DNA from 2 places in the Escherichia albertii genome. Region 2 is predicted to be linked to the other one. Evidence: predicted binding sites of a transcription regulator. Region 2 holds the regulator's gene; the other holds the start of a gene.
The links. The regulator sigma-54, encoded in region 2, starts transcription at its own class of promoters, with help from an activator protein. The targets are predictions, from matches to a motif close to GTTGGCACANNTTTCGCTNT.
Positions count from the first base shown of each region.

Region 1: glnA (glutamate--ammonia ligase) is a predicted target of sigma-54. The motif match lies at 2,520-2,539, and genes of this name have one in related genera.

Region 1 is NZ_CP117568.1:3,099,461-3,106,798, forward strand. It holds gene glnL (nitrogen regulation protein NR(II)) at 1-741, opposite strand, end outside; gene glnA (glutamate--ammonia ligase) at 1,029-2,438, opposite strand; gene typA (ribosome-dependent GTPase TypA) at 2,811-4,634, shown strand; gene PS053_RS15100 (GntR family transcriptional regulator) at 4,851-5,561, shown strand; gene PS053_RS15105 (sugar phosphate isomerase/epimerase family protein) at 5,569-6,549, shown strand; gene PS053_RS15110 (MFS transporter) at 6,651-7,338, shown strand, end outside.
Region 2 is NZ_CP117568.1:2,359,213-2,366,550, reverse strand. It holds gene npr (PTS phosphocarrier protein NPr) at 1-173, opposite strand, end outside; gene rapZ (RNase adapter RapZ) at 170-1,024, opposite strand; gene ptsN (PTS IIA-like nitrogen regulatory protein PtsN) at 1,070-1,561, opposite strand; gene hpf (ribosome hibernation promoting factor) at 1,679-1,966, opposite strand; gene rpoN (RNA polymerase factor sigma-54) at 1,989-3,422, opposite strand; gene lptB (LPS export ABC transporter ATP-binding protein) at 3,470-4,195, opposite strand; gene lptA (lipopolysaccharide ABC transporter substrate-binding protein LptA) at 4,202-4,759, opposite strand; gene lptC (LPS export ABC transporter periplasmic protein LptC) at 4,728-5,303, opposite strand; gene kdsC (3-deoxy-manno-octulosonate-8-phosphatase KdsC) at 5,300-5,866, opposite strand; gene kdsD (arabinose-5-phosphate isomerase KdsD) at 5,887-6,873, opposite strand; gene PS053_RS11430 (calcium/sodium antiporter) at 6,887-7,338, opposite strand, start outside.

The sequences.
Region 1 (7,338 bases), 740 kb from region 2:
GCGCACAATATTCAGCAATACCTGTTCTATCTGCTCCGGGTCGTGCGCCAGCTCCGGCAGGCTGGGGTCGTAATCACGAATCAACCGCACGTTGTCCGGTAATTCCATTGATACCAGCGTCACCACACGCTCTGCGACTTTGTGAATGCTTTCGGTAACGCGCGTTCCGGGCAGTTGCGGCCCCAACAGGCGATCGACCAGATTTCGCAGCCGGTCCGCCTGTTCGATAATCACTTTGGTATATTCCAGCAGTGACGGGTCAGGTAATGCTTTGCTGAGTAGCTGCGCTGCACCACGTAAACCGCCAAGTGGATTTTTAATCTCATGCGCCAGGCCGCGCACTAAATCACGGGCAGCAACCTGCTGGGCGTGTTGTAGCTGTTCCTGACTTAAACGGCGCTGGTTATCCATCGGCGCCATCTCCAGCAGGATCATGCCGTCTGGCATACGCTGGGCCGTCACAGAAAGGATATGCGAGCGACTGTCGATCACCAGCGTCACTTCGTTATCGGTAAAACCTTGCCCCGCCTCCAGGCTTTCTTGCATCAGCCCGATATTTAATGAGAAGTAGCTCAGCAGTTCCGGTAACGGCGTACCAAATAGTTTGCGGGAGCTTTGGGCAAGCAGTTGTTGCGCGGCGGGATTGGCGTAATGCACTGCCAGGTCGTCATCGACCAGCAGAATGCTGTTAATCAGAGAGTTGAGGATCTGCCCAGCATCGGGCTGCATGCCTGTTGCCATTAAGCAGTCTCCTGAAGAGGTTGCACCATTTTAGTGCATTATAGCTTTTTACGGATAAAAAGCGCGAAGCATTAGAGAAGTTACGGAGAAAAAAGCCCATGCAGAGATGGGCTACAGATAGCTGACAAACTTCACTTCGGAGAGCGACTTCACCTGTTCCGGCCTACCGCATAATCACTGTGTAGGCCGGATAAGATGCAATTTGCGTCGTATCCGGCATGACGTGCTTGCCATCGATCTCAAGCCTGCCAGGGACAGGCGAAAAGTTTCCACGGCAACTAAAACACTTAGACGCTGTAGTACAGCTCAAACTCTACCGGGTGCGGAGTCATACGCACGCGGTCATCTTCTTCGCGACGCAGGGCGATATACGCATCGATTGCTTCATCAGTGAACACGCCACCGGCTTTCAGGAACTCGCGGTCCAGATCCAGTTCGTTCAGTGCTTCTTCCAGAGAACCTGCAACCTGTGGGATCTCTTTCGCTTCTTCTGGAGGCAGGTCATACAGGTTTTTGTCCATGGCTTCGCCCGGATGGATCTTGTTCTTGATACCATCAAGACCGGCCATCAGCAGGGCAGCAAAGCACAGGTACGGGTTAGCCGCCGGGTCCGGGAAACGGACTTCAATACGACGTGCTTTCGGAGAAGAAACCACCGGAATACGGATAGACGCAGAACGGTTACGCGCAGAGTAAGCCAGCATTACCGGCGCTTCGTAGCCCGGGACCAGACGCTTGTAAGAGTTGGTGGTCGGGTTTGCCAGGGCGTTAATCGCTTTAGCGTGTTTGATTACGCCGCCAATGTAGTACAGCGCCTGTTCAGACAGACCTGCGTATTTGTCGCCTGCGAACAGGTTGACGCCATTCTTAGACAGCGACATGTGGCAGTGCATACCGGAACCGTTATCACCGAACATCGGTTTTGGCATAAAGGTCGCGGTTTTACCGAAGCGGTGCGCCACGTTGTGCACGACATATTTGTAGATCTGAATTTCGTCAGCTTTTTTGGTCATGGTATTGAAGCGGGTAGCCACTTCGTTCTGACCCGCGGTCGCCACTTCGTGGTGATGTGCTTCAACCACCAGGCCCATCTGTTCCATCACCAGACACATTTCAGAACGGATGTCCTGAGCAGAGTCTACCGGCGGAACCGGGAAGTAACCGCCTTTCACTGCCGGACGGTGACCTTTGTTACCACCTTCGTACTGGGTGGAGGAGTTCCATGCGCCTTCGATATCGTCGATGGCAACGTGAGAACCGGAGATAGAAGTCCCGAAACGGATATCATCGAACAGGAAGAATTCTGGTTCTGGCCCGAACAGGACGGTGTCGGCGATGCCAGTAGAGCGCAGGTAATCTTCGGCGCGCTTCGCAATGGAGCGCGGGTCACGGTCATAGCCTTGCAGGGTGCCAGGTTCAAGGATATCGCAACGGATAATCAGGGTAGTATCTGCGAAGAATGGGTCAATGACTGCGGTGGACGCGTCTGGCATCAGCACCATGTCGGATTCGTTAATGCCTTTCCAGCCGCCAATCGAGGAGCCGTCAAACATTTTGCCTTCTTCGAAGAATTCAGCATTCACCTGATGAGCAGGGATAGTGACGTGCTGTTCTTTACCTTTGGTATCAGTGAAGCGCAAATCAACAAACTTCACTTCGTGCTCGTTCAGCATCGTCAGTACGTGTTCAGCGGACATACTTTAACTCTCCTGGATTGGTCATTGTCGTCGTGGTAACGAAATCTGCAATTAAATGGGCCGTGTCGCCATAAAAAAGATAAAGCGAAATCTGTGCCAACTTTTAAATTTCCCCTAAAAGGCGTTATCATGAGCATCATCGTGCAAAAGGGCTGCACCATGATGCGAATGTTGCACCAATATAGTGCTTTAATGGGAACATTAAGCACCATATTGGTGCAATGACCTTTGGATAACCCTTTTTATGCTCCGTGAAAGCGATCACAAAGCAACTCTGCAATACTTGTTTGCGGAGGATGTTTGTGATCCTGTTTTGTAGTGCGATTAATCCGTGTACAATAACGCGCTATTTCTAATGCCTGAGGCAAAGTTGTGATCGAAAAATTGCGTAATATCGCCATCATCGCGCACGTAGACCATGGTAAAACCACCCTGGTAGACAAGCTGCTCCAACAATCCGGTACGTTCGACTCTCGTGCCGAAACTCAAGAGCGCGTGATGGACTCCAACGATTTGGAGAAAGAGCGTGGGATTACTATCCTCGCGAAAAACACCGCTATCAAATGGAATGATTACCGTATCAACATCGTTGATACCCCGGGGCACGCCGACTTCGGTGGTGAAGTTGAACGTGTCATGTCCATGGTAGACTCAGTGCTGCTGGTGGTTGACGCATTTGACGGCCCGATGCCGCAAACGCGCTTCGTGACCAAAAAAGCGTTTGCCTACGGCTTGAAACCCATTGTGGTTATTAACAAAGTTGACCGTCCTGGTGCGCGTCCTGACTGGGTTGTGGATCAGGTATTCGACCTGTTCGTTAACCTCGACGCGACTGACGAGCAGCTGGATTTCCCGATCGTTTACGCTTCTGCGCTGAACGGTATTGCGGGTCTGGACCACGAAGACATGGCGGAAGACATGACTCCGCTCTACCAGGCGATTGTTGACCACGTGCCAGCGCCGGACGTAGACCTTGACGGTCCGTTCCAGATGCAGATTTCCCAGCTCGATTACAACAGCTATGTTGGCGTTATCGGTATTGGCCGCATCAAGCGCGGTAAAGTGAAGCCGAACCAGCAGGTGACTATCATTGATAGCGAAGGCAAAACCCGTAACGCGAAAGTCGGTAAAGTGCTGGGCCACCTCGGTCTGGAACGTATCGAAACCGAAGTGGCGGAAGCTGGCGATATCGTGGCCATCACCGGCCTTGGCGAACTGAACATTTCTGACACCGTTTGCGATACGCAAAACGTTGAAGCGCTGCCGGCACTCTCCGTTGATGAGCCGACCGTTTCCATGTTCTTCTGCGTTAACACCTCGCCGTTCTGCGGCAAAGAAGGTAAATTCGTTACTTCTCGTCAGATCCTGGATCGTCTGAACAAAGAACTGGTACACAACGTTGCGCTGCGTGTAGAAGAAACCGAAGACGCCGATGCGTTCCGCGTTTCTGGTCGTGGTGAACTGCACCTGTCCGTTCTTATCGAAAACATGCGTCGTGAAGGTTTCGAGCTGGCGGTATCCCGTCCGAAAGTCATCTTCCGTGAAATCGATGGCCGTAAACAAGAGCCGTTCGAAAACGTGACTCTAGACGTTGAAGAGCAGCATCAGGGTTCTGTCATGCAGGCGCTGGGCGAACGTAAAGGCGAGCTGAAAAACATGAACCCAGACGGTAAAGGCCGCGTACGTCTCGACTACGTGATCCCGAGCCGTGGTCTGATTGGTTTCCGTTCTGAGTTCATGACCATGACTTCTGGTACGGGTCTGCTGTACTCCACCTTCAGCCACTACGACGACGTTCGTCCGGGTGAAGTGGGTCAGCGTCAGAACGGCGTATTGATCTCTAACGGTCAGGGTAAAGCGGTGGCGTTCGCGCTGTTCGGTCTGCAGGATCGCGGTAAGCTGTTCCTCGGTCACGGTGCAGAAGTTTATGAAGGTCAGATTATCGGTATTCACAGCCGCTCTAACGACCTGACTGTAAACTGCCTGACCGGTAAGAAACTGACCAACATGCGTGCTTCCGGTACTGACGAAGCTGTTGTTCTGGTTCCGCCTATCCGCATGACTCTGGAACAAGCGCTGGAGTTTATCGATGATGACGAACTGGTAGAAGTGACTCCGACCTCTATCCGTATTCGTAAACGTCACCTGACGGAAAACGATCGTCGTCGTGCCAACCGCGCATCGAAAGACGATTAATTTCGTTTTTTAGTCATGAAAAACCTGCCAGAGATGGCAGGTTTTTTTTGGCCTGTCATAAGTTCTCGCCAGCATAAGTATCTCCCTTGCAAGTCTGTGGTTACTGCAATAGAGAGCTTTGTCACAATTATCTGCAAAGTCATGCGCCGTTAATTGCTTTCTTTTTTGGCGTAGGCGTAAGATGCCTCATCTGGTTTAAACCAAAAGGGTTAAACAATGATAGGGAATCAATCCACCGTAGAAAATGCAAAAGAGAAACTGGATCGGTGGTTAAAAGATGGCATCACCACGCCGGGGGGAAAACTCCCTTCGGAAAGAGAGTTGGGAGAATTGCTGGGCATTAAACGTATGACGTTGCGCCAGGCGTTGCTTAATCTTGAGGCAGAATCCAAAATCTTTCGTAAGGATCGTAAAGGTTGGTTCGTGACTCAACCGCGATTTAATTACAGCCCGGAACAGTCGGCGAGTTTTCAGCGGGCTGCTATTGAACAAGGGCGGGAACCTTCCTGGGGATTTACCGAGAAAAATCGTACCCACAATATTCCCGAAACGCTCATGCCACTGATTGCAGTTACGCCATCAACCGAACTCTACCGCATTACTGGTTGGGGGGCGCTGGAAGGGCATAAAGTTTTCTATCATGAAACATATATTAATACTGAGGTTGCCCCAGGTTTTATTGAGCAACTTGAAAACCATTCATTTTCTTCAGTATGGGAAAAATGCTACCAAAAAGAGACGGTAGTGAAAAAATTGATTTTCAAACCTGTCAGAATGCCAGGCGATATCAGTAAGTTTCTTGGCGGCTCAGCAGGTATGCCTGCGATCTTAATTGAAAAACATCGTGCTGACCAGCAAGGGAATATTGTCCAGATAGATATTGAATATTGGCGATTTGAGGCTGTGGATCTCATCATTAATCTGTAGGTGCTTTATGGTGACAATAAATAACGCAAGAAAGATTCTACAACGTGTCGATGTTCTTCCTCTTTATTTGCATGCCTATGCTTTTCATTTAAATATGCGGCTGGAAAGAGTATTGCCTGCTGATTTACTTGATATTGCGAATGAAAATAATCTGAGAGGCGTCAAAATCCATGTTCTGGACGGCGAGCGTTTTTCTCTTAGTAATATGGACGATAACGAACTCTCTGCCTTTGGTGATAAAGCCCACCGCCTGAACCTTGATATTCATATTGAAACCAGTGCCTCAGATAAGGCGTCGATTGATGAAGCCGTCGCCATTGCGTTGAAAACTGGGGCATCGTCCGTGCGCTTTTATCCGCGTTATGAAGGCAATTTGCGCGACGTATTATCGATCATCGCTAACGACATTGCCTATATACGGGAAACTTATCAGGACAGCGGCCTGACCTTTACGATCGAACAACATGAAGATTTAAAAAGCCATGAACTGGTGTCGCTGGTCAAAGAAAGTGAGATGGACACTCTCTCCTTACTGTTTGATTTTGCAAACATGATCAATGCAAACGAGCACCCACTGGATGCTTTAGAAATCATGGCGCCACATATCACACAGGCGCATATTAAAGATGCATTGATCGTCAAAGAAGAGCGTGGTCTGGGTCATAAAGCTTGTATTTCAGGTCAGGGTGATATGCCGTTCAAGTCATTATTGACGCAGCTTATTTGCCTGGGAGATGAAGAACCGCAGGTGACTGCGTATGGCCTGGAAGAAGAGGTTGATTATTATGCCCCAGCCTTCCGCTTTGAAGATGAGGGGGATAATCCATGGATTCCTTATCGCCAGATGAGTGAAACGCCATTGCCAGAAGAACATTTGCTGGATGAGAGGTTGCGTAAAGAAAAAGAGGATGCGATTAATCAGATAAATCATGTCCGTAATGTACTACAACAAATCAAACAAGAGGCAAGCTATCTTCTAAATCACTAATAAGTTTCAACACATATATAGTTAATAAAAACCATTCAATAAAATGGCCGGTATCCTATTACCTTTAAAATAGTGATTTTAAAAATCGCTTAGGGGATGTTATGCTCACGAAAAAGAAATGGGCGTTATTTAGTCTATTAACACTGTGTGGCGGCACAATTTATAAATTACCGTCATTGAAAGATGCGTTTTATATCCCGATGCAGGAGTATTTTCATTTGACCAATGGTCAAATTGGCAATGCCATGTCAGTAAACTCATTTGTTACGACGGTGGGATTTTTTCTGTCTATTTATTTTGCCGATAAATTACCGCGCAGATACACTATGTCGTTTTCCCTTATTGCGACTGGATTACTGGGTGTTTATTTGACGACAATGCCGGGCTATTGGGGCATCCTTTTTGTCTGGGCGCTATTTGGCGTTACCTGCGACATGATGAACTGGCCTGTCTTGCTTAAGTCGGTGAGCCGGTTGGGTAATAGCGAACAACAAGGTCGTTTGTTTGGTTTCTTTGAAACGGGGCGTGGCATTGTTGATACCGTGGTAGCATTTTCTGCTCTGGCAGTATTTACCTGGTTTGGCAGTGGTTTATTAGGCTTTAAAGCAGGTATTTGGTTCTATTCCCTCATTGTGATCGTCGTGGGTATTACCATTTTCTTTGTACTGAATGACAAAGAAGAAGCGCCTTCCGTTGATGAGAAAAAAGACGAACAAGCATCGCAAAACACCAGTATGACCTCGGTGCTGAAAGACAAAACCATCTGGCTTATCGCTTTTAACGTCTTCT
Region 2 (7,338 bases):
GCGGAGTCCAACATCAACAGAGCAATAACGCTATTGGCTTCAGCTTCGGTCCCTTCGTCGTTGCGTAGCAGCACTTCAGCGTCAAAACCTTGCATTAATTCAAACAATTTCATAGCAGGCCGGGCATGCATGCCCAGCTTATTAGTGATTTCGACGGTTTGTTTGACGGTCATGATTTGCGTTTTTCCAGCGTACGATGGCGTGACTGCACGTTTTTACCGCGTGAGCGGAAGTAGTCTGCCAGTTGTTCTGCAATATACACCGAACGGTGTTTCCCGCCGGTACAACCAATAGCGACCGTCAGGTAGCTACGGTTATTGGTTTCCAGCATAGGTAACCATAGCTCAAGATAACTACGCGTCTGGTAGATAAAATTGTGTACTTCTGTGTGGCGGTCAAGGAATGCGGCGACGGGCTTATCAAGACCGGTCATCGGACGCAGTTTGGGATCCCAGTGCGGGTTCGGCAGGAAACGTACGTCAAAGACGTAATCCGCATCGATAGGAATACCGTGCTTGAAGCCGAAGGACTCAAACACCATCGTCAGTTCACGCTCACGTTTACCCAGCAAACGGGTACGCAGCATTTCCGCCAGCTCGTGAACGGACATTTCTGATGTATCGACAATCAGATCGGCCCGTGAGCGCAGTGGTTCCAGCAGATCGCTTTCCTTGTCGATAGCACTTTCCAGCGACAGGTTTTTGCTGGAGAGCGGATGCAGGCGTCGCGTATCGCTGTAACGGCGAATTAAGGTGTTACGGTCGGCATCAAGAAAAAGCAGTTGCGGTGAGAAAGCATCAGGTAGATTGCTCATCGCCTGTTCGAATATTTCAGGCGACTCTGGCATATTGCGAACATCAATGCTGACAGCAGCAGAAATCTCGCGATCGGCCAGGGTGCGGGCCAGATCGGGTAACAGTACGACGGGAAGGTTATCCACGCAGTAAAAACCCATATCTTCCAGCGCACGCAGGGCGACAGATTTACCTGAACCTGAACGTCCGCTGACGATCATCAGTACCATGTACTGTTTCTCCTCACAACGTCTAAAAGAGACATTACCGAATAACTACGCTTCATTCGGAGTACCTTCGGTATCCGTAATGATTTGATACAGCTCTTCATCGCTCTGGGCGGCGCGTAAACGGCGGCAAATGGTTTTGTCCGCCAGGCGTTTCGCAACCAGTGAAAGAGTATGCAGGTGCGTTTTGGTTTGGTCAGCAGGCACCAGCAGGGCAAAAAGCAGATCGACGGGTTGGTTGTCGATAGCATCAAAAGCGATTGGCGTTTCCAGTTGAACGAAGACGCCAACGGCACGCAGGGTATCTTCTTCCAGTTTGCCGTGCGGGATCGCAATGCCATTACCGATACCGGTACTGCCCATTTTTTCCCGCGTCAGGATAGCTTCAAAAACTACCTGAGGCGGCAGGCTAAGCTGCTTTGCCGCCAGTTCGCTGATGATTTCCAGTGCACGTTTTTTGCTCTGGCAGTGGACGCGACTTCGCGTACATTCCCTGTTAAGAACACTGCTAAGCTGTAGAGTTGTATCATTATTTATCATAATTTCACCTAAGAACCCGTCCACTCAAACCGTGGAACAGGTTCGGAGCATTAACCGTACAAATGGCCTGTTGTGCTGCACAACAGGCCGTTATGCACTTGCTAATCGCCCGGACAATTAGTGTTGTTTCAATTTATCTTTATGCTTGGTCAACTGACGTGCCAGCTTATCAATTAAACCGTCAATGGCGGCGTACATATCCTGACCTTCCGCACTGGCATGAATTTCACCACCGTTAACATGCAGTGTCGCATCTGAGGTGTGGGTGACTTTCTCCACTTTCAGAACAACATAAACCTGGTTGATTCGGTCAAAATATTGCTCAAGTTTGGCAAATTTTGAGGTGACAAATTCGCGCAGGGCCTCGGTGATCTCGACGTTATTTCCGGTAATGTTGAGCTGCATAGCGTCTTCCTTATCAGTTGGGTCAAACGAGCTGTTTACGCTGGTTTGACGGCGGAATGGATAAAGACTCTCGGTACTTCGCAACAGTACGGCGCGCCACCATGATACCTTGTTCCGACAGCAAAGAGGTTAACTTGCTGTCGCTCAACGGTTTCGCTGGGTTTTCCGCCGCGATTAATTTCTTCACCAGTGCGCGAATCGCTGTGGAAGAGGCTTCGCCCCCGCCCTCAGTATTGACATGACTGGAAAAGAAATACTTCAGTTCAAAAATGCCTCGTGGACTATGCAGATATTTTTGCGTGGTCACGCGAGATATCGTCGATTCATGCATCTCGACGGCCTGGGCGATATCGGCCAGCACCATCGGTTTCATATATTCTTCGCCTTGTTCAAAGAAGGCTTGCTGCTGTTCAACGATACAGCGACTGACGCGCAGCAGCGTATCGTTACGGCTTTCCAGACTCTTTATCAACCATTTGGCATCCTGCAGATTGCTGCGGATAAACTGACTATCGCCATCGTTGCGTGCGCTGTTGCACATTGAGGCGTAGTGCTGGTTGATTTGCAGACGCGGAATGCTGTCACTGTTGAGTTCAACCGTCCAGCGACCGTTATGCTTACGTACTAACACGTCTGGAATGACATATTCCGGTTCGCCGGTCTGGATCGACTGACCCGGACGCGGATCGAGCGACTGGATCAGATTGACGGCTTCTTTCAGCACATCTTCTTTCAGTCGTGTAACGCGCATTAACGTGCGGAAGTCGTGATTGGCTAACAGATCAAGGTGATCGCTTATAATGAGTCTGGCCTCTTCCAGCCACGGCGTGGTTTTGTCGAACTGGGAGAGTTGGATCAACAGGCAGTCGCGCAGATCTTTCGCTGCTACGCCAACCGGGTCAAAGCGCTGGATCCGTTTGAGGACAGCTTCAATTTCATCGATATCGATCTCGTCATCGCCCATGCTTTCGAGAATATCTTCCAGCGGCACGGTGAGATAACCCGTCTCATCAACAGCATCGACGATAGAGGTGGCGATAGCGCGGTCAGTATCGGAAAACGGCGTCAGTTCGACCTGCCACATCAGGTAATCTTGCAAGGTTTGCGTCGTTTCACCCTGATAGATCGGCAACTCGTCGTCGATGTAGTCGCCGCTGGTGCCAGATGGTGTACCGGCGGTATAGATCGTGTCCCAACTGGCATCAAGCGGTAGCTCTTCCGGCATCTCTTTTTGTTCGAGCGCGTCAGCGGCGTCCAGCGTTTCGCTGTCTTGTGTTTCGCGGGTGTCGATTTCTTCATGAGTGTCGATTTGCTCAAGCAGCGGATTGCTCTCCAGCGCTTGCTGTAGCTCCTGCTGAAGCTCCAGCGTGGACAACTGCAACAGACGAATCGCCTGTTGTAGCTGAGGCGTCATCGCCAGTTGTTGACTAAGCCTGAGTTGCAAACCTTGCTTCATGTTCAGAATCGTATTCTCCTGCTAAAACGTCGCAAACTTCTACCCTATCAGAGTCTGAAGTCTTCCCCAAGGTATACACGCTTAACGTGTTCGTCTTGTAAGATTTCTGTAGGCGTGCCGTGGGCGATCAAATGCCCCTGACTGACGATGTAAGCGCGTTCACAAACCGCCAGTGTTTCACGCACATTGTGGTCAGTGATCAGCACACCCAGACCGCTATCGCGCAGATGTTCAATAATGCGTTTGATGTCGATAACCGAGATCGGATCGACCCCAGCAAATGGTTCATCGAGCAGGATAAATTTCGGATTCGCTGCCAGTGCGCGGGCAATTTCTACACGGCGACGTTCACCACCGGAGAGTGACTGTCCCATGCTGTCGCGCAAATGCTCAATGTGGAACTCTTCCATCAGCTCATTTGCGCGGTCTTCGCGCTGTTCAGCCGATAAGTCGTCACGAATTTGTAGTACTGCCATCAGGTTATCGTAGACGCTCAGGCGACGAAAAATTGAAGCTTCCTGCGGCAGATAACCGATACCGCGACGTGCGCGGGCGTGTAGTGGAAGCAGGCTGATATCGTCATTATCAATGATGATGTTGCCCGCGTCGCGCGGCACGATACCTACAACCATATAGAAAGTCGTTGTCTTACCGGCGCCGTTTGGCCCAAGCAGACCGACAATTTCCCCGGAATTGACGGTCAGACTGACGTCTTCTACCACGCGGCGGCCTTTATAGGCTTTTGCAAGGTTCTTTGCGGTTAATGTTGCCATAACGAATTAATTACCCTTCTTCTGCGCCGGGGTTTGGCCTTTGTTGTTTTTGTCCTGCAACTGCGACGGTACCAGAACGGTGGTTACGCGCTTGCCTTTGTCGCTGAAGGCCTGCATTTTCTGCTCTTTCACCAGATATGTGATCTTATCACCCGTGATGTTGCTGTCGATCTGCTTCAGAAAGGCATTGCCAGTAAGTACAACAAAATCTTTTGCCAGTTCGTAGTGCATCTGGGAGGCGTGACCTTCGACAGGTTTGCCGTTGTCCTGCATCTGATAGAAAGTTGCAGGTTTACCGTAGCCATCGATCACTTCTTTACCTTGTTCGCCACCGGGACGGGTGACGACCACTTTATCGGCATTAATTTTGATGGTGCCCTGGGTAACGATGACGTTACCGGTGAAGGTAACCACGTTGCCTTGCATATCAAGAGACTGCTGGTCCGATTCAATGTGGATCGGCTGGTCAGTGTCCCCGGTTACGGCAAATGCCGGAATACTGGCGGCCAGAAGTGAGCTGGCAAGCACAAGATTAAGGCTGAGTTTGTTTGTTTTGAATTTCATAGGATGTTCTAACCTTTTCAATCAGCTCGGCGTTCTTGCTGCGTAAGTTGCCGCGCATTTTCAGACCGCTGGAGTTAAATGTTGTTCCGTATAACGTGACGAGGTCTTCAGAGGTAACATCCTGCGTTACCAGATTGATCTGCGCGTTATCCGTCGTGATTCTACGAAGTTGAGAGTCCGGCACTAGCGCGTTGACTTCAACGTGTCCATACAAATAGAGCATCCGGTCATTAGTCAGCTTGGCTTTATCAGCTTTTACCGACCATGTCGGGATTTTATCCTTATCAAACGTGGTAAGTACCGGCTGCGTAAACCACGAAACAGCCTGATCGGAATAATATTCAACGTGTTGAGCAATCAATCGATAGCTTAGCGCTCCTTCTGGGTTATAGACGAGCGTGTCCGTATGCTCGCTTTTATAGGTGGGATCATTATTGTTGACGACCACCTGGGCGATATCGTCTTTCTCGGTCATGTTAATGCCGATCATCACCAAAACCGCCAGTGATAGCACAATGATAACCCAACGTCTGGCTTTACTCATATCGATTGCCCTTTGGCTTCATCCAGTTTGCCCTGCGCCAGGAGTAATAAGTCGCAAACTTCGCGTACCGCGCCGCGACCGCCAGCAATGTACGTCACATAGTCGGCGCGTGGAATCAACAGTGGATGCGCATCGGCAACGGCAACGCTTAAGCCCACTTTTTCCATCACCGGCCAGTCGATGAGATCATCTCCAACGTAAGCCACGTTTTCCGGTGCGATCGCCAGTTTTTTTAGCAGATCGTTAAAGGCGATAAGTTTGTTCGACTGCCCCTGGTATAAATGGGTGATCCCTAAAGTCGCACAACGATCTTCTACCAGTTTAGCCTTTCGCCCGGTAATGATAGCGACTTCAATATCAGAGGTGAGCGCACAACGAATGCCATAACCGTCACGAACATTGAACGCTTTCAACTCTTCGCCGTTGTTGCCCATATAAATCAGACCATCTGACAATACGCCATCGACGTCGAGGATCAGCAGACGAATATTTTCTGCTTTTGCCATAACATCAGCGCTGACAGGGCCGTAACAGGTCTCAATCGACGCACCTGCTTTACTCATTGTCGTTTATCCTTGAATCTTTACACTACGCCTGCACGCAGTAAATCATGCATATGTAACACACCGAGTAAACGGTCGCCATCGGCAACCATTACGGAGGTGATATGGCGGGACTGCATTAAGTTCAGCGCCTCGACGGCCAGAATGCCAGGACGTACGCGAATTCCGCCTGGCGTCATCACATCGGCAATACCTAATTGACGGACATCCACGCCCATATCGAAGACACGGCGTAAATCGCCGTCGGTAAAGATGCCTTCAATCATCATATTGTCATCGCAAATGACGGTCATACCAAGATTTTTGCGGGTGACTTCCAGTAATGCGTCTCGCAGACTGGCGGTTTTTTTGACATGCGGGATCTCATCGCCCGTATGCATAATATCGCTGACCCGTAACAGAAGTTTACGACCTAGTGCGCCGCCCGGATGCGAGAGCGCAAAATCTTGTGCGGTAAAGCCGCGTGCCTTTAACAGAGCAACGGCGAGCGCATCGCCCATGACTAGCGTGGCGGTGGTGCTGCTGGTCGGCGCCAGCCCCAGTGGGCAGGCTTCTTTCGCGACTTTAACACACAGGTGCACGTCTGCTGCGCGCGCCATGCTGCTATCCGGGCGGCCCGTGATACAGATTAACGGTACGCGCAGACGCTTGAGAACCGGAATTAATGCGGATATTTCGCTGGATTCGCCTGAGTTGGAGATGGCTATCACTACGTCCTGCGGAGTGACCATGCCTAAATCACCATGCGCGGCCTCACCAGGATGCACAAAAAACGACGGCGTACCGGTGCTGGCAAACGTTGCGGCCATTTTGCGTCCAATGTGCCCCGATTTTCCCATCCCCATGACCACGACTTTCCCTTTACACCAGAACATCTTTTCACAGGCGAGTGTGAAATCCTGATTGATATATTGATCAAGCTCCGCCAGGCATTCACGTTCAATCGCCAGGACTTCTTTACCTGCTTGCTGAAAGTCAAAACCCGGTTGTAACTCTACGTGCGACATAATGCGTTTCCAGTTATTCAACGAGTATTGGCGATAACCAGTACAACATCGCCAGCCATACGATAAATCCGCTTATTAATAATCCCCCTACGCCGCGGCCTGGTTGAGGGGAGCGTCGCCAGCACAGCAACGCAAAAATAATGCTCACCAGCAGCATTACGCTATAGTCACGGCTGTACGCCAGCGGGTTAATTTCCCCTGGCGTTATCAGCGCAGGCAGGCCCAACACAATAACGATATTAAAAATGTTCGCACCGATGATATTACCGACGGCGATGTCGTTTTCACCTTTACGAACACCGGCTATTGCGGTTGCCAGTTCCGGCAGGCTGGTGCCGATAGCAACTACCGTCAGACCGATGGTCAGCTCGCTGATAGCAAAATAATTTGCCAGCACAGTCGCATTATCAATCACCATTCGCGTTGCTACTGGCATGATAATCAGCGCAATACCGAGCCATAAAA